One region of the Brevibacillus sp. MCWH genome, then DNA from elsewhere that is predicted to be linked to it. Evidence: riboswitches for the same ligand, from Rfam matches in the RefSeq annotation. Region 1 holds a riboswitch; each other region holds the start of a gene.
What was found. A riboswitch is a leader RNA that binds a small molecule or an ion and turns the genes downstream of it on or off. The one in region 1 is predicted to bind cobalamin.
Positions count from the first base shown of each region.

Region 2: it holds a riboswitch for cobalamin, as region 1 does, so the genes downstream of both, ETC00_RS14560 (energy-coupling factor ABC transporter permease) here and lepA (translation elongation factor 4) in region 1, are expected to answer to the same signal.
Region 3: it holds a riboswitch for cobalamin, as region 1 does, so the genes downstream of both, cobO (cob(I)yrinic acid a,c-diamide adenosyltransferase) here and lepA (translation elongation factor 4) in region 1, are expected to answer to the same signal.
Region 4: it holds a riboswitch for cobalamin, as region 1 does, so the genes downstream of both, ETC00_RS10175 (ribonucleoside-diphosphate reductase subunit alpha) here and lepA (translation elongation factor 4) in region 1, are expected to answer to the same signal.

Region 1 covers NZ_SDLF01000006.1:49,052-54,286, reverse strand. Annotated here, with positions in the region: gene ETC00_RS07345 (ABC transporter permease) at 2-1,012, shown strand; gene nikC (nickel transporter permease) at 1,025-1,918, shown strand; gene ETC00_RS07335 (M24 family metallopeptidase) at 2,075-3,169, shown strand; cobalamin riboswitch at 3,184-3,333, shown strand; gene lepA (translation elongation factor 4) at 3,479-5,235, shown strand, end outside.
Region 2 covers NZ_SDLF01000017.1:26,422-31,656, reverse strand. Annotated here, with positions in the region: gene glnA (type I glutamate--ammonia ligase) at 1-74, shown strand, start outside; gene ETC00_RS14575 (energy-coupling factor ABC transporter ATP-binding protein) at 293-1,132, opposite strand; gene cbiQ (cobalt ECF transporter T component CbiQ) at 1,136-1,927, opposite strand; gene ETC00_RS14565 (energy-coupling factor ABC transporter substrate-binding protein) at 1,924-2,211, opposite strand; gene ETC00_RS14560 (energy-coupling factor ABC transporter permease) at 2,212-2,973, opposite strand; cobalamin riboswitch at 3,124-3,315, opposite strand; gene ETC00_RS14555 (quinone-dependent dihydroorotate dehydrogenase) at 3,408-4,496, opposite strand; gene ald (alanine dehydrogenase) at 4,827-5,235, opposite strand, start outside.
Region 3 covers NZ_SDLF01000008.1:153,939-159,173, forward strand. Annotated here, with positions in the region: gene ETC00_RS09950 (histidine phosphatase family protein) at 1-48, opposite strand, end outside; gene cobS (adenosylcobinamide-GDP ribazoletransferase) at 45-785, opposite strand; gene cobU (bifunctional adenosylcobinamide kinase/adenosylcobinamide-phosphate guanylyltransferase) at 782-1,321, opposite strand; gene cobD (threonine-phosphate decarboxylase CobD) at 1,318-2,427, opposite strand; gene cobO (cob(I)yrinic acid a,c-diamide adenosyltransferase) at 2,427-2,975, opposite strand; cobalamin riboswitch at 3,178-3,391, opposite strand; gene ETC00_RS09975 (hypothetical protein) at 3,483-4,001, opposite strand; gene ETC00_RS09980 (MDR family MFS transporter) at 4,219-5,235, opposite strand, start outside.
Region 4 covers NZ_SDLF01000009.1:22,859-28,093, reverse strand. Annotated here, with positions in the region: gene nagB (glucosamine-6-phosphate deaminase) at 1-263, opposite strand, end outside; gene ETC00_RS10185 (MurR/RpiR family transcriptional regulator) at 287-1,183, opposite strand; gene ETC00_RS10180 (YisL family protein) at 1,457-1,810, opposite strand; cobalamin riboswitch at 2,008-2,207, shown strand; gene ETC00_RS10175 (ribonucleoside-diphosphate reductase subunit alpha) at 2,399-4,618, shown strand; gene ETC00_RS10170 (ribonucleotide-diphosphate reductase subunit beta) at 4,642-5,235, shown strand, end outside.

The DNA of each region.
Region 1 (5,235 bases):
GATGGCCTTGCTGTCATACACGATTCGTAGATTGTTGATGCTGATTCCCGTGCTCCTTGGCATGTCGCTGATTGTATTTGCCATCATTCGCGCCATCCCCGGCGATCCGGCGCTGACCATTTTGGGAGAAAAGGCAAGTGCCAAAGCTCTGGAGGATCTGCGGCAGCAGCTCGGGCTGAACAATCCCTGGTACGTGCAGTACTTCCACTACCTGTGGGACGTTCTCAGGGGAGACCTGGGCGTATCCTTGCACACCAAGGCTCCCATCGCGAAGGAATTGGGGCCGTACCTGGCTGCCACCATTGAATTGACGCTGGTCAGCATGATATTTGCCGTTTTCATCGGCGTAAATGCCGGAATCATTTCGGCCTGGAAGCAAAACTCGTGGTTTGACTACATCTGCATGCTGGTTGCGTTGATCGGCGTATCCATGCCCGTATTCTGGCTGGGGTTGATGGAGCAGTGGCTGTTTGCCCAGGAGTTGAAGTGGCTGCCTTCCATTGGACGCGACAATCCGCGTGATCCCGTAACGGCGATTACGCATTTCTATATCATTGATGCGATGCTGGCCGGTCGTTGGGACCATCTCCGCGACGTGATCGAGCACCTGATTTTGCCGAGCATCGCGCTGGGGACCATCCCGATGGCGATCATCGCCCGCATCACCCGTTCCAGCATGCTGGAAGTGATGCGCTCCGACTATATTCGGACGGCACGTGCCAAGGGGCTGGGACAGTTTTTCGTGGTGTACAAGCACGCCTTGAAAAATGCGCTGATTCCCGTCCTGACCATCGTCGGGCTGCAGACAGGGCTGTTGATCGGCGGAGCCGTCCTGACCGAGACGATTTTTGGCTGGCCCGGCGTTGGCCGATACATTTTTACGGCGATTGGAAACCGCGATTATCCCGTCATTCAATCAAGCATTCTCGTCATCGCTACGATTTTTGTCCTGATCAACCTGTTGGTCGACCTCCTCTACGCCTATGTCGATCCGCGCATTAAATACCGCTAAGGAGGACGTCTTATGGCAGAAACCCATGTGGAAACGGTACGCGTGCAGCAAACCGACGAGCCGGTCTCGTCCCCTTGGCGCGACGCCTGGCGGACGCTCCGCAAAAACAAGCTGGCCATCGTCGGCTTCATCATCATTTTCGTGTTTGTCCTGCTGGCCCTGTTGGCTCCATACATTACCCCCTACGAATACGACAAGGGAGAGTTGATCAACAAGAACAAGCCGCCGTCGGCCGAGCACTGGTTTGGAACTGACTACAACGGGCGCGACGTGTTCACCCGGGTGATTTACGGGGCGCAAATCTCCCTGCGCGTCGGGCTGTTCTCCGTCATCGGATCGGTAATCGTCGGCACGTTTCTCGGCCTGCTTGCCGGCTATTACGGCCGCTGGGTGGACATGATCATCTCCCGGCTGTTTGACATCATGCTGGCCTTCCCCAGTATTCTGCTCGCCATCGCGATTGTGGCGATGCTCGGACCATCGCTGGAGAACGCCCTGCTGGCGATCGCCATCGTCAACATTCCTACCTACGGACGGCTGGTCCGTTCGCGCGTGTTAAGCCTGAAAGAGGAAGAGTTTGTCATGGCAGCGAAGGCGATCGGATCGAAAAACTCTCGGATTATCCTGCATCACATCCTGCCGAACAGCCTGGCGCCGATCATCGTCACCGGCACGCTGGGCATTGCGACGGCAATTCTTGAAGCGGCTGCCCTGGGGTTCCTCGGACTGGGGGCGCAGCCGCCGCAGCCGGAGTGGGGGCTGATGCTGTCCGACTCACGCCAGTACATTCAAAAAGCGCCGTGGACCGTCATCTTCCCCGGCTTGTCCATCATGCTGACGGTGCTCGGCTTCAACCTGATCGGCGACGGTCTGCGCGACGCGCTTGACCCGCGGATGAAACATTGAAAACGCCATTCCGTCCGGCTGTCGAGGCTGCTCGGCAGCCTTCCCGTATATAGACAAAGTCCGTGGAGCATGGGTGATAGGGCCCGTTCGCTTCTTTTTTTTCCGAGGACATGGTATCCTCGCTAGTAGATACCAAGAGAAAGCAGGGTGAGCAAGTTGTACCAGGAGCGCATGCAGCAGTTGCACACGTATATGGAAAAGGAAGAGTTGGACGCGGTGTTGATCACCTCGCCCAAACACGTTTACTATCTGACCGGCTTTTTTACGGAACCCCACGAACGCTTCATGGGCCTCATCATCCCGGCGCAGGGCGAACCGTCGTTGATCGTCCCGGCGCTGGATCGTGAAGCGGCGGCAGCGGCGGCTTCCGGGGTCAAGCAAATCCTGACGCATACCGATACGGATAATCCGTATGACGTGTTGAAGCAGGCGCTGCCCGCCGGAGTGACGCGGTTGGGCATCGAGAAGAGCCACATGACTGTGGAGCGCTTTGAAGCGATGAGCGCGGTCGTGTCGGCCAAGCGGTACGCCGACGTGGAGGAACCGCTCCGCGAAATGCGGTTGATCAAGTCGGCGGAGGAAGTGGCCCGCATCAGGCACGCCGTGCGGCTGGTGGAACAGGCACTGAGCGAGAGTCTGAAAAAAGTGAAACCGGGTGTCACCGAGATGGAGATCGTCGCCGAACTGGAATACCAGATGAAGCGGTTGGGGGCTGACGGGCCGTCGTTTGACACGATGGTGCTGGCCGGCGAAAAATCGGCGCTGCCGCACGGAACCCCGGGCAGCCGGCAGGTGCGCGAGGGAGACCTGCTGTTGTTTGACCTGGGCGTGGCGGCTGACGGCTACGTGTCCGACATCACCCGCACCTTTGCGATCGGCGAGATCAGTGCACAGCTTCGGGAAATCTACGAGACGGTGCTTGCGGCCAACGAAGCGGCCATCGCTGAGGTGCGTCCGGGTGTCACGCTGGCTCACCTCGACCAAACGGCTCGCCGCGTAATCGAGGAAAAAGGGTATGGTCCGTATTTCATGCACCGTCTGGGGCACGGATTGGGCATGGACGTCCACGAATATCCGTCGGTACACGGACAAAACCAGGACGTGCTTCGTCCCGGCATGGTCTTCACGATCGAACCGGGGATCTACCTCCCCGGCGTGGGGGGCGTGCGAATCGAGGACGACGTGCTGGTGACCGACAGCGGCTGCGATGTATTGACGCAGTTCCCGAAACAGCTGACCGTCATCAGGTAAGGCTCAGACGAAAAACGAATATGGTGTTTCACGGTGCCGTCCGGGTGCAGGTCCGCCCGGGGGGCTTAAAAGGGAAGTTCGGTGAAAGTCCGACGCGGTCCCGCCACTGTAACGGGGAGCGCCCGCGCGGCAGTCAGACAGACAGCCGTCTGGCATAGGTGCGCGTGTTTCGCCCGTCATCTCGCAAAGTCCGCCTCGTTCCTGCTTATTGCTCCGCTATCCGGCCTTTGTTATAATTGACCTTAGTGTATTTTTTCGGAACGCTATCTGAAAGCGACTTTCGGATGGCGTGGGAGGGAACAGACACAGATGGATCGCCGTGAAAGACAGAAACGAATTCGCAATTTTTCCATTATCGCCCATATTGACCACGGAAAGTCAACCCTGGCGGACCGCATTTTGGAGCTGACCGGAGCACTGTCGGCCCGCGAGATGGAAGACCAGTTTCTGGACACGATGGAGCTGGAAAAGGAGCGCGGCATTACGATCAAGCTGAACGCCGTGCGGTTGAACTATAAAGCCGATGACGGAGAGGAGTACATCCTGCACCTGATCGACACCCCCGGACACGTCGACTTTACGTACGAAGTATCCCGCAGCCTTGCCGCCTGTGAAGGGGCGCTCCTGGTGGTGGACGCCGCCCAGGGGATTGAGGCGCAGACATTGGCCAACGTCTATTTGGCGCTGGACAACAATCTCGAGATTATCCCGGTCATCAACAAGATCGACCTGCCCAGCGCGGAGCCGGAGCGCATCAAGCAGGAAGTGGAGGACGTCATCGGGCTGGACGCCAGCGACGCCTGCCTCACCTCGGCCAAAGCAGGGATCGGCATCAAGGACGTGCTGGAGGCAGTGGTGAAAAAGGTGCCGGCACCCGAGGGAGACCCGGATGCGCCGCTGCAGGCGCTGATCTTCGACTCCTACTTTGATCCGTACCGGGGCGTGATCGCATCCGTGCGGATCGTCAACGGTACGCTGAAAAAAGGTATGAAAATCAAGATGATGGCCACCGGCAAAACATTCGAAGTGACGGAAGTGGGCACCTCCACCCCCCGTCAGACGCCGGTAGACGAGCTGACCGTCGGTGACGTGGGCTACGTGGCTGCCTCGATCAAGACGGTGGGCGACACCCGTGTCGGGGATACGATCACGGATGCCAATCGTCCGGCCGCCGAACCGCTGCCAGGTTACCGCAAAATCAATCCGATGGTGTTTTGCGGTCTCTACCCGATCGACACCAGCGAGTACAACGATCTGCGCGAGGCGCTGGAAAAGCTGCAGTTGAACGACGCGTCGCTGCAGTTCGAACCGGAGACCTCACAGGCGCTCGGATTTGGCTTCCGCTGTGGCTTCCTCGGACTTTTGCACATGGAGATCATCCAGGAGCGGATCGAGCGGGAGTTTAACATCAACCTGATTACCACCGCGCCGAGCGTTATCTACCGCATCACCAAGACGAGCGGCGAAGTGGTTGAGATCGACAACCCCTCGAAAATGCCGGAGGCGCAAAAAATCGAACAGATCGAGGAGCCGTACGTCACGGCGACAATCATGGTGCCCAACGATTACGTTGGCGACGTCATGCAGCTCTGCCAGGGCAAGCGCGGGGAATTCCTCGACATGCAGTACATGGGGGAAAACCGCGTTCAGCTCAAGTACGACATGCCCCTCTCCGAGATCGTCTACGACTTCTTTGACCTGTTGAAGTCGGGCACCAAGGGATACGCGTCCTTTGACTATGAACTGGCCGGCTACAAGCCCTCCAAGCTGGTGAAAATGGACATCCTCCTCAACGGCGAAGTGGTTGACGCATTGTCGTTCATCGTCCACCGCGACAGCGCCTACCAGCGCGGACGCGTCATTTGCGAAAAGCTGAAAGAACTGATTCCGCGCCAGCAGTTTGAAGTGCCGATCCAGGCCGCCATCGGCAACAAGGTGATCGCGCGCGAGACGATCAGCGCGCTCAGGAAAAACGTGTTGGCCAAGTGTTACGGCGGCGACATCACCAGGAAGCGCAAGCTGTTGGAAAAACAAAAAGAAGGGAAAAAGCGCATGAAAGCCGTCGG
Region 2 (5,235 bases), on a different contig from region 1:
TCAAGCGCGACGAAATCCAACAAGTGGAGCGCACCGTCAATCCGAAGGAATACGAACTGTACTACGATCTGTAAGCCAAGCGCTCGGGCAATCCTCCAATCTGGAACCGCGAGAAACCGAATCCGCCGCAAATACAGAAGCAACAAAAAGACCGAGGCATTGTGCCTCGGTCTCAGTTTGTTTGCAGGCAAAATCAGTCATGTGTGATGGTGCCCGCTCGCTCTCTTGACAACCAGCAAAGTAGTCGAATGCGTCCGCTCCAAAACGCGACGCGGATAAGGGGCAAACAACGCTACAACAAACGCAGCCGCTCCGCCAGCTCGCCCGTCGTCTTGGGCAGGCCGGGGCCGAGCCGTTCTTTCACATGGCCGGGAAGGGATTCCCACAGTTCCAGCACGGCGGGCCGTTTGAACTGCAAAACCTCCAGGATGTCCCGACGGGCAAAGACACGCTCCGGCTCCCCTGCCAGCACAAGCCGCCCCGCATCCATCACAAACACCCAGTCCGCCCAGGCGTATGCGAAATCCAGGTCATGCGTCGCCATTACAATTGTCGTGCCTGCTGCGTGGATGCGCTCCAACTGACGGACAAAGGCCTCCGTCTGCCACGGGTCCAGGTAGGACGTCGGCTCATCCAGCAGCAGCAGTTCCGGTTCCATCACCATCACGCCGGCCAGGGCCACCCGCCGCTTCTGGCCGAGACTCAGATGATGCACCGGAGTGTCAGCCCACTCACTCAGGCCGAATGCCTCCAGTGTCCGCCGCACTTTTTCCCTGATCTCCGCTTCCGGCAGATGGAGATTGCACAGCCCGTACGACACATCCTCGGCGACAGTGGCAGCGATCAACTGCTGCTCCGGGTCCTGAAACACAAGCCCTACGTTTCGTTTGAGCGCCTGCAGATCTGCCCGCCGCGAACTGATCGGCACGCCTTTCCACAGGACCTGTCCCTTGTGCGGGCGAAAAATGCCGTTTGCATGCAAAAACAGCGTCGACTTGCCGCAGCCGTTGCGGCCGAGCAGCGCACATCGCCGGCCTGCCGGCACGGCCATTGTCACGCCGTTGAGCGCAGGCTGAGCGGCGCCCGGATAGGTGTAATGCACATCGGCAAACTCAAGCACATGCGTTGTCACGTCTCATCCTCCGATCCACCATTCCCATGCCGCCAGCAGCACACATCCGACCAGTGCCTCCCGTTCGTGCCGCTTGGAGCGGACATGTGTTGACAGGCTGACGACGCGAAAGTCCTCCGTGAAACCTCGCGCCATCATGCCCAGGTACAGCTGCCGATACCGGAGCATCGCACGTGCAAACAGCCGGCTGACCAACCTGCCGGTGTCGCGGAGCGCCGCGCGAATCCCCTGATAGCCGCCCCTCGCGATTTGCGCGGTCCGCAGCCAGGCTGCCGTTTCCAGAAACACAAACCCCAGACGGTACATAAGCATCACCAGATCGGTCAGCACCGCCGGCAGGCCGATGCGGCGCAGCACCTGGAGCAGTTCGGCAAACGGCACGGTAAAGAGCACGAAATACAAGCAGGACAGTGCCGCGAGGGAACGGCACATGAGGGTCACTGCCCGGGCGACGCCGTCCGTGGTCACATAAATCACCCAGCCTCCCCACTGCCAGGCGGCCAGGACATTGGCGCCGCTGCTCCACCCGGACGAAGGCGCCGCTTCCACCAACAGGGCCGGCATTCCCGCGGCCAAAAACGAACATGCGAGAACGAGCCCGACCAGGTAGACGCGCCAGGGAATGCGGGCGTAGGCGACAATCCAGATGCTTATCCAGACAAAGGCGGCAATCTGCACGGGCGGATGGCTGACCAGGACGATCAACATCAGCGCCACGGCAAACAGCAGCTTGCAGCCGGGGGACAGGCGGCGCAGCCGGTTGGTGTAGGCGAGCGTATCCAACTGGTCGATCATTGTTCTTTGCCGTTGTTCAACCGACCCCGGTACAGGCCGATTGCATATCCGATAAATCCGGCGCCCAGCGCGGCCTGCACGGCAAACAGCAGGCTTTCCGTCTCGCCGCCCGGCGGCTCCACAAGCGGCTGGAACCAGGGCTCATAGTCGGGGGCCACTACTTTGATCGCTTCTTCCGCCGCGCCGTCCGCTCCGCCAAACTCCGAATCTTTCACCAATATCAGCGGCAGCACGGCCAACAACGCCACCAGCAGCAACAGCACCCAGTTTGACCAGCGTTTCACTTACATCCCCTCCCGTTTGAGCAGCGGCAGTTGCGACAGTTCTTTTGCATTGTACGACTGCAGCCAGTTCCAGACGAGCACCGTCAGCAGTCCCTCGCTTACGGCCAGCGGCACCTGCGTCAGCGCGAAGATGCCGGCAAATTTGGCGAACGAGGCGGCGACACCACCGGATGCTGCCGGAAACGCCAGCGCCAGCTGCAGTGACGTCACCACGTACGTGGTCAGGTCGGCCAGGGCAGCCGCCAGAAACACTGCCACCCGCTGGCCGCCGTTGGCCCGCAGCACCAGCCGATACACCCCGTAGGCCACAAACGGCCCGACCACTGCCATGGAAAACGCGTTGGCCCCCAGCGTGGTCAAGCCGCCGTGGGCGAGCAGCAGGGCCTGGAACAGCAGCACCAGGGTGCCCAGCACCGACATGACCAGCGGACCGAACAGGATGGCTCCCAGGCCGGTCCCGGTCGGGTGGGAACTGCTCCCGGTCACAGACGGAATTTTCAATGCGGACAGAACAAAGGCAAACGCCCCCGCCACCCCCAGCAGCAGCTTCAACTCGGGGTTATCCTGGACCAGCCGCTTGATGGAGCGCAGGCCCAGCAGGAAAAAGGGCAGAAACGCGGCCCACCAGAACAGCGCCCACTCCACCGGCAAAAAGCCTTCCATGATGTGCATGGCGTGTCCGGTCTCCGGCTCATTCAGCAGAAAGTACATGACAAATCCGGTCACAAGCATTCCGCTCATCAACGAACGCGAACGGCTCATCGAGCATCCTCTCCCTATCTGGTTCGACATCCAACGTCCAAGAAAAAAACTCATCCGGCCGGATGAGCTTTGCGCAATGTGAATAGACGACTACTTCCTCAAACAAAACAGTCGTACTGCCTGGGCTCACCTCTCCTTTCCTCGAAGGCTGTTGGGTGCGGCAGCTAGGTAGGTCTCCTGGCTTCCAGATCATCACGCTCTTTTGCCTTCCCCGTCCGGCGAGCGGCGAGTGGCCTGTCAAAAGAGAATTCCCTGGTTACAGTGGCGGGACCGCTCGGGATTTTCACCCGATTCCCTGTTACCCCTTATCCGCATAAGGGCACCTAGCTCCGTTGTATTCGGTTTTTTTCCTTTCCATCTTGGACGTTTGCGTCCATTATAAACGAGCCCCCGCGAAAGCAAAAGAGGGGAGAATCGTCTCCGAGGTGCGCTATCTATCGTGCGTCCACGCCTACCGCGTCGCTGATGCGGGCAAACCCGTCCTTCTTCAACAGCTGCACCAGCCGTTTGTTAATCTGCCGCGCAATACCCGGCCCGCGGTAGATCATTCCCGTGTACACCTGCACCAGGCTGGCGCCGGCGCGAATCTTGCGGTAGGCGTCGTCACCGGTGAAGATGCCGCCCACTCCGATGATCGGCACCTTGTCCCCCACTTCCTGGTAAATTTCTCTCACCCAGGCGGTGGACCGCTCCTCCAGCGGCTTTCCGCTCAAGCCGCCCGCTTCTTCTGCGTACGGGTGGTTTTCCACCCCATCACGGGACAGTGTGGTGTTGGTGGCGATGATGCCGGCCGCCCCTTCAGCCACCGCGGCCCTGACCACGTCACTCATCTGCTCGTCCGCCATGTCGGGCGATACCTTCACCAGGATCGGCTTCGCCTTGGCGCCGCGCATCTCCAGTTCGGCCGCCTTGGCCTTCACTTCGCGGAGAATGGACCGCAGGCTGTTGGCCTCCTGCAAGTCGCGCAGGTTGGGCGTGTTGGGCGAGCTGACGTTGATCACAAAATAATGGCCGTACGAATAGAGCAGGTCCAGGCACTTGCTGTAGTCGGAAGCCGCTTCTTCATTGGGCGTCAGCTTGTTCTTGCCGATGTTGATGCCGATCGGGATGTCGGCATAGGCGTAGTCCAACAGGTTTTGCGAGGCGGTGTAGGCGCCGTAATTGTTGAACCCCATGCGGTTAATGACCGCCTGCTTCTCCGGCAGGCGGAACAGCCGCGGCTGCGGATTGCCCGGTTGTCCCTGCGGCGTGATTGTGCCCACTTCCACGAATCCAAAGCCCAGCGAAGCCAACGCGTGATAGACTTCGGCGTTTTTGTCAAATCCGGCGGCCAGGCCGACTGGATTGGGAAAGCGAATGCCCCAGAGCGTTGTCTCCAGACGTTCGTCGCGGAACTGATACACCATCTTCAGGATGCTTTTGCCCGGTGCGGAGTTTTCCACTGACCGGAGCAGGTGTATGGTCTTCTCATGCGCTTCTTCTGCGCTCATCTTAAACAGGAATTTTTTGACCAGTTGATACATCACTGCACTCCTCACTCGTTCTACTGCCTAGTAGCATACCATATTTGCAAAAGGGTGCGCACTACGAGAGAAGTACCCTTTCCCTTCGGTTACGGAAAAACTTCTGCCGCGATACGAGGATAGACCCTGGTCCATTGGCAGCAGACGGCTGTTTCGGTTCCTACTCCTCCCGTCTGCAGGCAGCCGGCCCCTCTAGCAACTAGTATCCTCATTCCCTATGCCTGTATTCTCTTAAACCCGATCTCCCGACAAAAAAACTGCCTGCCCCGATTGGCAGGGCAGGCAGTTGGTCACGGTTTTGCTGTGTCGGCTGGGATCGTCCCGGCCCGGTCAGTTTTTCACCAGCAGCACGTCGTCGATAGAGACGTACGGCAGGTTGTGCGCTTCGGCGACGGCCTTGTAGGTCACGTTCCCCTCGATCACGTTGACCCCTTTGGCCAGCGCGCGGTTGTCCAGAATCGCTTGGCGGTAGCCCTTGTTGGCAAGCTGCACAGCGTACGGCACGGTCACATTGGTCAGTGCCAGCGTGGAAGTGCGCGCCACCGCGCCCGGCATGTTGGCAACCGCGTAGTGGATCACGCCGTGTTTTTCGTAGGTCGGGTTGTCGTGCGTGGTGATGCGGTCGATCGTTTCGATGGAACCGCCCTGGTCGATCGCCACGTCGACGATCACAGAGCCCGGTGCCATCGTTTTGACCATCTCTTCCGTCACCAGGCGAGGTGCACGGGCACCAGGGATG
Region 3 (5,235 bases), on a different contig from region 1:
GGTGCGGTTCTCCTCCGTCTGTCCGTGTCTCACCCAGATCCACCTCACGGCCACCAGCTCCCGATCAGGATGAGCAGAATCACGGCTTCGGCGCTCTCGATCAGGGCGCCGTAGCAGTCGCCGGTCAGGCCGCCCAGCTTGCCGGCGACCGAGCGGGCAAACAGCAGGCTGATGACGAGCGACAGCACGACAGCCGTCACCGCCCGGATGTCGGCAAGCCACCAGCCCAACGCCAGCACAAAAAGATAACCGGCGCCGATGTGGAAAGGACGGAGCGCCTCGCCGATGCTTTTGCCGACGCCCTTTTCTCCGGTGACGTACGGCCAGCAGCGGATCGCCAGCAGCACATGCGTGCGTGCGGCGGCGGGCACCAGCAGCAGACAGGCGGCAAGCTGCCAATGGTCGAGCTCGGCCAGCGCCGCCGTCTTGACCAGAAGCAGCACAATCGCCGCCAGCACCCCCATCGCTCCGGTCCGGCTGTCTTTCATGATCGCCAGCATCTGTTCCCGCGGCCGGCTGCTGCCCAGACCGTCGGCCAGGTCCATCCAGCCGTCCAGATGCAGTCCGCCGGTGATGTAGACCCAGCAGGCCATCGTCAACACGGCAGCAGTCAGCGGCGCAAACGCCCACAAGGCCGCCTGATGCACCCCACACAGCACGAGGCCGATCACCAGTCCGACAGCCGGGTACCAGACGACGCTCTTCTTCCAGGCCTCTTCCGACGGGCGCAGCCAGGGAACAGGGATGCGGGAAAAAAACGACAGTGCATGAAAAAACGCGTTCATCCTTTTATCCTCCAGGGAATGCCTGCCAAAACGGCATAGACCGTATCAGCCCGGCTGGCGGCCAGCTGGTTGACGTCGCCCAGCACGTCGGCAAACCAGCGGCCCAGCTTGGTCATCGCGACGCCGCCCAGACCCACCTCGCTGGTCACGGCGATAACGGTACGGCCGTCGCTGCAGGCTTCATCCAGCCACTGCTCCGCTTCCTCCAGGAGCGCCCGCCCGATTGCTTCGTCCCGCCAGGACGCTTCCGGCACACTCATCAGCCGTGTGCTGACCCACGTCGACAGGCAGTCCAACAGCACCACCGGATACCTCTTCAGTTGCGGCAGGGTCACAGCCAGGGTGCCATCTGTTTCGGCCAGTCCCCAATTGCGGGGCCGCCGCGCCCGATGCCGCTCAATCCGTTGCTTCATTTCCTCGTCCCATGCCTGGCCGGTGGCCACGTACAAGACGGGGCCTCCCGCCTGTGCAGCCAGTTTTTCGGCGAAGCGGCTCTTCCCCGAGCGGACGCCTCCGGTAACGACGATCAGGCTCAGCGCCGCTCCCTCCTTTCACGCCAGACGTCCCGCAAGGCCGTCAACAGGCGGTCGTTTTCCGGCCGGGTGCGGACTGCGATGCGAAAATCACCGGGCGTCAAGCCGGGGTACATGGCACAACTGCGAATCAAGATGCCCCGTCTGCCCAGCAGCTCCTGCAGTTCCGCCGCCGTTATCTGAGCCGGACAGCGCACGAGCAGAAAGTTGGCTTCGCCCGGCCAGACGCGCCAGCCCAGTTCCTGCGCGATGGCACCGGACAGATAGGAACGCTCTTTGGCAATCAGCCGTCTGGTTTTCGCTTCGTAGTCCGCTTCCTCCAGGCAAAGCTCCCCGGCCGCAAGCGCCAGACTGTTGACGCTCCAGCTGACCTGCTTTTCCCGCAGCCGCTCAATCAGCGCGGGCACGGCGACGGCGTAGCCGAGGCGCAGCCCGGGAATGGCGAACATCTTCGTCAGCGAGCGCATCACCAGCACGCGCGGAAACCGGGAAAGCTGGTCTGCCAGCGTAAACTGACGCTCCTCCGCGACAAAGTCGAGAAACGCCTCGTCGATCACCAGATGCGTGTCTGTCCTGTCGGTCCAGCCGGCCATCCGCAGCAGTTCTTCCGGTTCATACAAGAGGCCGGTCGGGTTGTTGGGAGAACCGACAAAGACAAGGTCTGCCTGTTCAAACAGCCGGTCCAGCTCCGCCTCGTCCGGCTTGAAGCCGCGATCTTCCCGCCCCGGGCAGGTCAGCACGCGGGCGCCGAACTGCCTGGAAAGTTGGGCATATTCGGAAAAACAAGGCGTGACGATGCCGACCGTCTGCGGCTTCAGTGCGAGGATCGCCAGGGCCATCGCCTCGGCCGCCCCGTTGGTCGGCAGAAGCCACGATGCCGGCAGGTTCAGCTTTGCCGCCAATGCGCTGCGAAACGACCGGTGCCCCGGATCGGGATAGTGAACCACCCGAGGCAGCACCTCCCGCAGTCCTTCCAGCACGCGGGCAGGCGGGCCCAGCGGGTTGATGTTGGCGCTGAAATCGACAAATTGCCCGACTTCCACACCGAAGCGCTCCGCCGCCGTAACCAGATCGCCGCCGTGACCGAACACCTCCAACACGGCGGTCATCAATACTCCACCCCCAGCACGGCGGGGATGCCTTCGTCATAGTAGTGCTTGACCGCTTTCATCTCCGTTACCAGATCGGCAATCGCGATGATTTCCGGCCGCGCGTCCCGTCCCGTAATCACCAGATGCACGTGGCTCGGCCTGTTTTTGATCGTGTCCACTACATCGTCCAGCGGCAGCACGTCCGCTACGGGAAAACGATCAATCGCCAGCGCGTTGTTCAATTCGTCGAGAATCACCATGTCGTATTCGCCGCCCAATACCTGCTCCTTGGCGTATCGCCACGCTTCCCGCAGAGCGGCGCGGTGCTCCTCGGGCGTTTTCGTCCAGGTAAAGCCGATGCCTTTTTGCACCATCTCGATGCCCAACCGGTCAAAGACGATTTTTTCCCCGTAGGTGCGTTCCGGCGACTTGATAAACTGTACCACCAACACACGCTTGCCGCGGCCGGTCGCCCGTACGGCCAGCCCCAGCGCCGCCGTTGTCTTCCCTTTTCCGTCCCCGGTGTACACCAGGACCAGTCCTCGCTTGTTGTCGGATTTGTTCATCGACCATTTCCTCCCCCTCTGGCCGGCCAACCAGGGACGCGATGCCAAACGGTCCGCCCCTTGTGCCAGCTCATCTACCGTTCACGGTGTCTTTTCAGATACAATTAAAAAACGCTTTGCTTTCCTCGAAAACCAAAGGAAGCAAAGCGTCGACACGACGTCCACGACAATCCTCACCTTTTCCTTTGACCCGAAGGAAATCAGTGCTCACGCAAAACAGGCAGGTCTCCTGGCTTGAGGATCGCCGCTTTCCTTCTCCTTCCCACTCCCGCTGGAGCAGTGGATGGCTGTCGCCGCGAAGGAAAACTCCCCTCTTACAGTGGCGGGACCGCGTTGGATTTTCACCAAACTTCCCTTTTAACTTCACCCGCCCGGAAGCGTCCGCGCAGGTGAAGACCTGTTTGCCGTATGCAGTTGTCGGTGCCGCACATGACCGGCACTTGTCTCCATCATAACAAAAGTGGCCGTGGATAGGAAGGAAAAAGCGAGCGGGCAATGGGCTGACTTTTAATCGACGGGCGCCATCGAGCCATCTGGATTCAAAATTTCTTCTGCTCTGGTTCCATTCACATTGGAGTAAACATGCAGATTGCGATTGGGGCCTTGAAGGTAAGCGATGGTGTACAGGTAGACTCGTTCATCTTTCCAGCCGATGAAGAAGGCGGCTCCTACTTTTCCGCTGCGAATCCCCTCTTGATCAATGACATGGTCGGGCACAGAGGACTGGTAATCCTCCTCGGTGAAAAAGCGGTACAGCCAGAATTCATCACAGCCGTTTTCGAGATCCCCCTGGTCATCCACGAGAACGTACCTGTCACCGAACAGTGCGGCGACTTCTTGTTTGGTTGAGCCGATTGTTACGTTGTCTTTTATCCTGGCAACGGTTTGCAGCACTTCTTCTTCACGGACCGTCTGTCTTTCGGGTGGGAGTACGAAGATTCTGTCAAATAAATCAAAGGGATAACAGGCGACCAGGATCGCGGCCATGACTGCGGGAATCAGATATAGGTACGTTTTTCCTTGCAAAATGGTTTGTCCCCCTTCGTTCTTTGAACAGCAGCGAAAACACGTCACGCTTGCATTTACCTTCTACCAATATTTACTATAATATTATATTGCTGGAATTTATTGAACCCGCCCGAACCAATCAGGCCTGATCTGATAATGCTCCACGCACAAAAAAGCAGCCCTGCATGCAGCCGGAGATCATTCCGGTGCACGAGGGCTGTGTTCGCCTTTTAGTTTATCTTCTTCCCCGCTCCGCTGTTTTGGGCCGTACCTGTGCAGCGGGTATGCTTATCCGCTCTTTGCCCATCAGCAGGATCCCTACGACCGCCAGACAGGCCGGAATCAGCGCCCACATGAACGTCTGCGCAATCGACGAGGAGAGGACTGCGGTAATCTGCTCCAGGACAGGTGCCGGAATGGACGCCCGGGTTTCCGGAGTCAGCACCGCCCGCGGGTCAACCAGCCCCCCTGCCGGAATGCCGCTTCCACCGGCAAATACCTCTTCCAAGCCGCTCTGGAACAGGTTGCGCTGTACGATTCCAAACACGCTCACGCCCAGCGTCATGCCCAGCGAGCGGAAAAACGAGTTGGTCGAGCTGGCCGAACCGCGCTGACGCATGTCAAAGTTGTGGATCGCAGCCATGCCCAGGACGGAGAAGGAAAAACCGACGCCAAACCCGGTAAGGACCATGTAGACGGTCACCAGACTGCGCGAGACCTCCGGTGTCAGCGTCCCCAACAAAAACAAGCCGGACAGGAAAAAGGCGGCGGACAGCAGCATGATGTTGCGGTAGCTGGTCTTCGTCGTCAGCATCCCGCCCGTTTGGCTGCCGAGTACCGATCCGAGCATCATCGGAGTGAGCAGCAGCCCCGAGTTGGACGCCGAGCCGCCAAACACTCCCTGGATAAAGATCGGAATGTAGACGGTCGTGATGATGAAGGACGCGCCGTACAGAAGAGACACCATATTGCTCGCGGCAAACAGCCGCTGTCTGAACATGGAAAACGAAATGATCGGCTCGGCCGCCCGTCTCTCCACGTACAAAAACACGGCAAACAGCACGGCAAACGCGGCAAACAGACCGAGAATCACCGCAGAGTCCCAGGCGAATTGATTGCCGCCCAGCTCCAGTGCAAACATCAGGCTGACCACCGCTCCCACCAGCGTGATCGCACCCCACCAGTCAATGCTCTGCTTGCTGTGTTCCAGCGACTCCTTGTAGTACGCGGAGATGAACCAGAGCGACAGAAG
Region 4 (5,235 bases), on a different contig from region 1:
AAGTGTTCCTGCATGAACGTATGGTAGCTTTGCGGATGATGCGGCGGCAGTCCGACGTATTCATCCAGGTTAAACGTCGTCACGCGGGAGAAGTCAACTCCCTCCTCGCGGTGCAGCCGCGCCAGTTCCCGGTACATGCCGATCGGTGTGCTGCCCGTAGCCAGTCCCAGTACGGCAGTGGGTTTGGCTGTCACCACCTGCGCCACGATGTGCGCCGCAGCTTTGCTCAACGACTCGTAATTCTCCGCAATCAGCAGTTTCATGCGCTCTCCCTCCGTCAGCCGCTTCAGTATTTTTTGTCCAGCACCGCTTTTGCCGTCTTTTCCTTGTAGGTCAGCGCTTTCTCCTGGATGCGCATGGCCAGTGCCGTACACAGGATGTCGATGACGTGCAGTTGGGCGATTTTGGCCGCGAGCGAACCGCCCTGCAGCGGCCCTTCCTTTGCTGCCGTCAAAAGCGTGACATCGGCCACGTTCGTGATCGGCGAGCGGCGGTAGTGGGTGATGCACAGCACTGTTGCCCCTGCTTCCTTCGCCACTTTCAGCGAATCGATCGTATCCTTGGTGCTGCCCGACACGGAGATGCCCACGGCGACGTCGCCGGGCCCCAGCGTGGCGGCAGCCATCGCCTGCAGGTGTGCCTCGTAAAAGGCGTCCACTTTCAGCCCCAGGCGCAAGCACGTGTATTTGGCATCCTGGGCCGTCACCCCGGATGTTCCCACGCCGTAAAAGTGGATCGTGTTGGCGGCTTGCAGCAGGTCGACACACCGCTCCAGCTCGACCGGGTCGATGAGCGAGCTGGTGTCACCAACCGCCTGCATGTTGGTGGCCGTCACCTTTTGCGCGATGGTCGTCAGCGAATCCTCCTCCGTTACCTCACCGTGCAGGTTTTTCACCGGATGGACCAGCTCCTGGGCCAGCGCCAGCTTGAACTCCTGGTAGCTGCGAAAACCGATCTTGCGGCAGAAGCGCAGCACGGTGGTTTCGCCCACGCCCGCTTTTTCCGCCAGGTCGATGACGGAAGAGTAAATTACGCTCTCCGTCTGGCTCAGTACGATCTCCGCCACTTTTTGCTCAGATTTGGTAAACGACGGCCGCAAACTCTGAATGCCCAGCAGGGTGGCATTGGTTTTGGCCGCGCCGCCGGACGCGCCGGCCGTCTGCTCTTTCTGATTTACCGTCATCGGCGTCCTCCTCCGTTTATCACCAAAAGAAAACAGCTTTATTCCTACCGCCATTATATGCAAAAGCGGAGCATTCCGCCATATTGATTGATATATGTGGAGAAGTTCTCCATTCTATAACAGACCGTTCTGATTCGCGGCGCACTCCGCTTCCGCGAGCATCCGCCGCTCTTGGCGCCGCTTGTCTTAGCGAACAACAACAAAAAAAGCCTCCACCCGGAACCTTTTGATCCGAGTGAAAGCTTTTCGACGTGTGTGCAAAGCACCTGCCGCCTACACGATTACGCGGTACCCGATCAGGATGACAAGCACCATCAGCGCGAGCGCGCCAACGAAAAATCCGATGCTGGCTTCCTGGCGGCGTGCCCGTCCCAGCGCCATTTCCATCAGCCCGAAGACGACAATCCCCAGCAGTCCCTTCACATAGTACAGGACGTCTCCCGTGTGGAACTTAAACAACATCCAACCACCCGTCACGACCACGATCACCATCATCACGCGCAGAAACATGTGAACGATGTTGCCCACTTTTTCCTTGCCGAGACGGAAAAGGATGTACCCGACGATCAGCAGGATGAATGCCACTTCCCAACCGCCTACGTGGGCTTTAAGATACGCATAGCTCACCGTTTGCTCACTCCTTGCCCAGTGCAATCTCCTTACTCGTCTCATTATAACAGATTGGCAAGGGAAAAGCAGGGCGCGCAATGCTTGGCGGTTTTGTGACAGCTAGTCACTGGACCGGACCCGCTTTTTTGGAAGCTGCCAGCCAAGATCAGTCTTCCCTCCCACAACATATTGTGTTATAGTACCTTCATACAACCATATATAGTGTGCTTTGTGGTGCGCTTGCCCAGGATTCCGGCAAGCGCTTAAAAGGGAAGACCGGTGCAAGTCCGGCGCGGTCCCGCCACTGTAAATGGGGAGCGACTCTGTCAGATGCCACTGTCGATCGCATCGACGGGAAGGTTCAGAGAAGCGATGATCCATGAGCCAGGAGACCTGCCACAAAGACAACACCGTTGGAACCACGAGGATGGGGAGGTGTGGAATCGGTCATTCGCGGCGTGCCGCTCTTTCGGGCGCACGTTCCGCTTTGACACAGGCATGTTTGTTTCCACATGGGCAACATCAGCATCCTCTACCCGGCGGGAGAGGATGCTTTTTTCATGAACCGCAAAGGAGAGGGATAGATTGCAAACGGTTGTCTCTGACATTGACCAACGTATTACATCGCTGATTGGCGACATTCTGGCCGATTTTCCCCGGCTGCGCGCAGATGCCGTCATCCAGTCGGCGGCCATCAGAGCCAAACACAAAACGCTCACGGAACAGGAAGCGGCAAAAATCGTTGCCATGTCGGCCGCCGAACTGATTTCCAAAGAGGAGCCGGAATGGACCTACGTCGCCGCCAGGGCGTACCTCGCTGCCCTGTATCACGAAGCGGCCCGCAGCCGGGCGTATTCCTTTAGTCCTGCGCGTCCCTACGGTTCGTTTTTGAACCTGTTGAAACAGCTGGTGGAAAAGGGCATTTACAAACAGGAACTGCTGACCGCCTACCGTCCGGAAGAGATTGCGGAGCTGGAACGGGAGATTGATCCGGAAAAGGACAAGCTGTTTACCTATTTGGGGATCGTGACTCTCGCCGAGCGGTATTTGGCGAGGGATTACACCGGCAGCCTGTATGAACTGCCCCAGGAGCGGTTTATGGTCATCGCCATGCACCTCATGCTGCAGGAACCCCGCGAAAAAAGACTCGCGCTGGTAAAGGAAGCCTACTGGGCGCTCAGCCATCAGTACATGACCGTGGCAACGCCCACCATGGCGAATGCCGGCAAAGCACGGGGCGGACAGCTCTCCAGCTGCTTTGTCGACACGGTCGACGACTCTCTGCAGGGCATCTACGATTCCAACACCGACGTCGCCCGGCTGTCCAAGATGGGCGGCGGCATCGGCGTGTACATGGGAAAAGTGCGGGCGCGCGGCTCTTCCATCCGCGGCTATGAAAACAAATCCAGCGGGGTCATCCCGTGGATTCGCCAGCTGAACAATACGGCGGTCAGCGTCGACCAGCTCGGAACGCGCAACGGCAGCGTTGCCGTGTATCTCGACGTGTGGCACAAGGACATCCTGGCGTTTCTCGATTTGAAAATGAACAACGGGGACGAACGCCTGCGGGCGCATGACATCTTTACGGGTGTGTGCATCCCTGATCTGTTCATGGAAGCGGTGGAAAACCGGGCCGAGTTTCACTTGTTTGATCCGCATGAAGTGCGCACCGTCATGGGCTTTTCGCTGGAGGATTGCTACGATGAGGAGCCCGGGCGCGGCACGTTCCGCGAACGGTACGAGGCGTGCGTGCGGCATCCCCGCTTGAGCCGCGTGACGGTACCCGCCATCGAGATCATGAAGCGGATCATGATCTCCCAGCTGGAGACGGGCACGCCGTTCATGTTCTACCGGGATACCGTCAACCGCGCCAACCCCAACAAACATGCGGGCATGATTTACTCCAGCAATTTGTGCACGGAAATCCTGCAGAACATGTCGCCCACCACGGTGACAGAAGAAGTGCTGCAGGACGGAGAGATCGTGATTCGAAAAACGCCGGGCGATTTCGTCGTCTGCAATCTCTCCAGCATCAACCTGGGGCGCGCCGTGCCTGCCAACGTGCTGGAGCGGCTGATCCCCATCCAGGTGCGGATGCTGGACAACGTGATCGATGTGAACCGGATCGACGTCCTGCAGGCCCAGCAAACCAACAAAAAGTACCGGGGCATCGGGCTGGGAGCGTTTGGCTTGCATCATCTGCTGGCGCTCCAGGAAATCAGATGGGAAAGCGAAGAAGCGGTCGCCTTCAACGACCGGTTGTTTGAACGCATCCATTACTTGACGATTCGCGCCTCCCTGGAACTGGCGAAGGAAAAAGGCGCCTATCCTCTCTTTTCGGGCAGCGAGTGGGAAAACGGCAGCTATTTTGCCCGCAGGGGCTACAATTCGCCCGAGTGGGAGGCGCTGGCCAAAGAAGTGGCCCGGCACGGCATTCGCAACGGGTATCTGATGGCGGTCGCTCCCACCGGCTCCACGTCGCTGATCGCCGGCTCCACCGCTTCCGTCGACCCGGTGTTTGAACCGGTCGCCTACGAGGAGAAGACGACGTACAAAATCGCCAATCCCGCTCCCGATCTGACTGCCCGCACGATGTGGTACTACAAGGGAGCGTATCACCTGGATCAGCACTGGTCGATCAGACAGGCGGCCGCCCGCCAGCGCCACCTCGATCAGGGGCAGAGCATCAATTTGTACGTCCGCCCCGACATCCACGCCAGAGAGCTGCTGCAGCTCCATCTGGAGGCATGGAAGCAGGGGCTGAAGACGACCTACTACGTCCGCAGCCGGGCCGTAGAGATTGATGAGTGCGAAGCCTGCACCTGATCGCGGAAAGGAGAACGGATATGCTGCAGAAGCAAAAGGTATTTGATACAAGCGCGCCCAACAGGTCAACCAAAATCATCAACGGCGAGTGTTCCGGGGTGTTGAACTGGGATGATATCCGCCACCCGGCGATGTACAAGCTGTACAAGGTGCTGATCGCCAACCACTGGATTCCGTCCGAGATTTCGATGAACAAGGACAAGCAGCAGTTTGCCGAACTGACGCCGATCGAACAGGACGCCTTCAAGAAGATTATCGGGCTGCTGGCTGTGCTCGACAGCATGCAGACCAACTTTGTGACCGATGTCGGCCAATACTTTACCGACTCGTCCCTGGTGGCCATTGCCGCCATTATCAACCAGCAGGAGGTGATTCACAACCAGTCCTACTCCTATGTGCTCTCCAGTCTGGTCGACTACCAGACGCAAAAGGACGTGTTTGAATACTGGAAACACGACCAGGTGCTTCTGGAGCGCAATCTGTTCATCGCCGACATGTACCAGCGCTTCCGGGACGACAAAACCCCCCAGACCTTCCTGGAGGCGCTTGTCGCCGACATGATTCTCGAAGGGGTCTTCTTCTACACCGGGTTTGCGTTCTTCTACAATCTGGCCCGT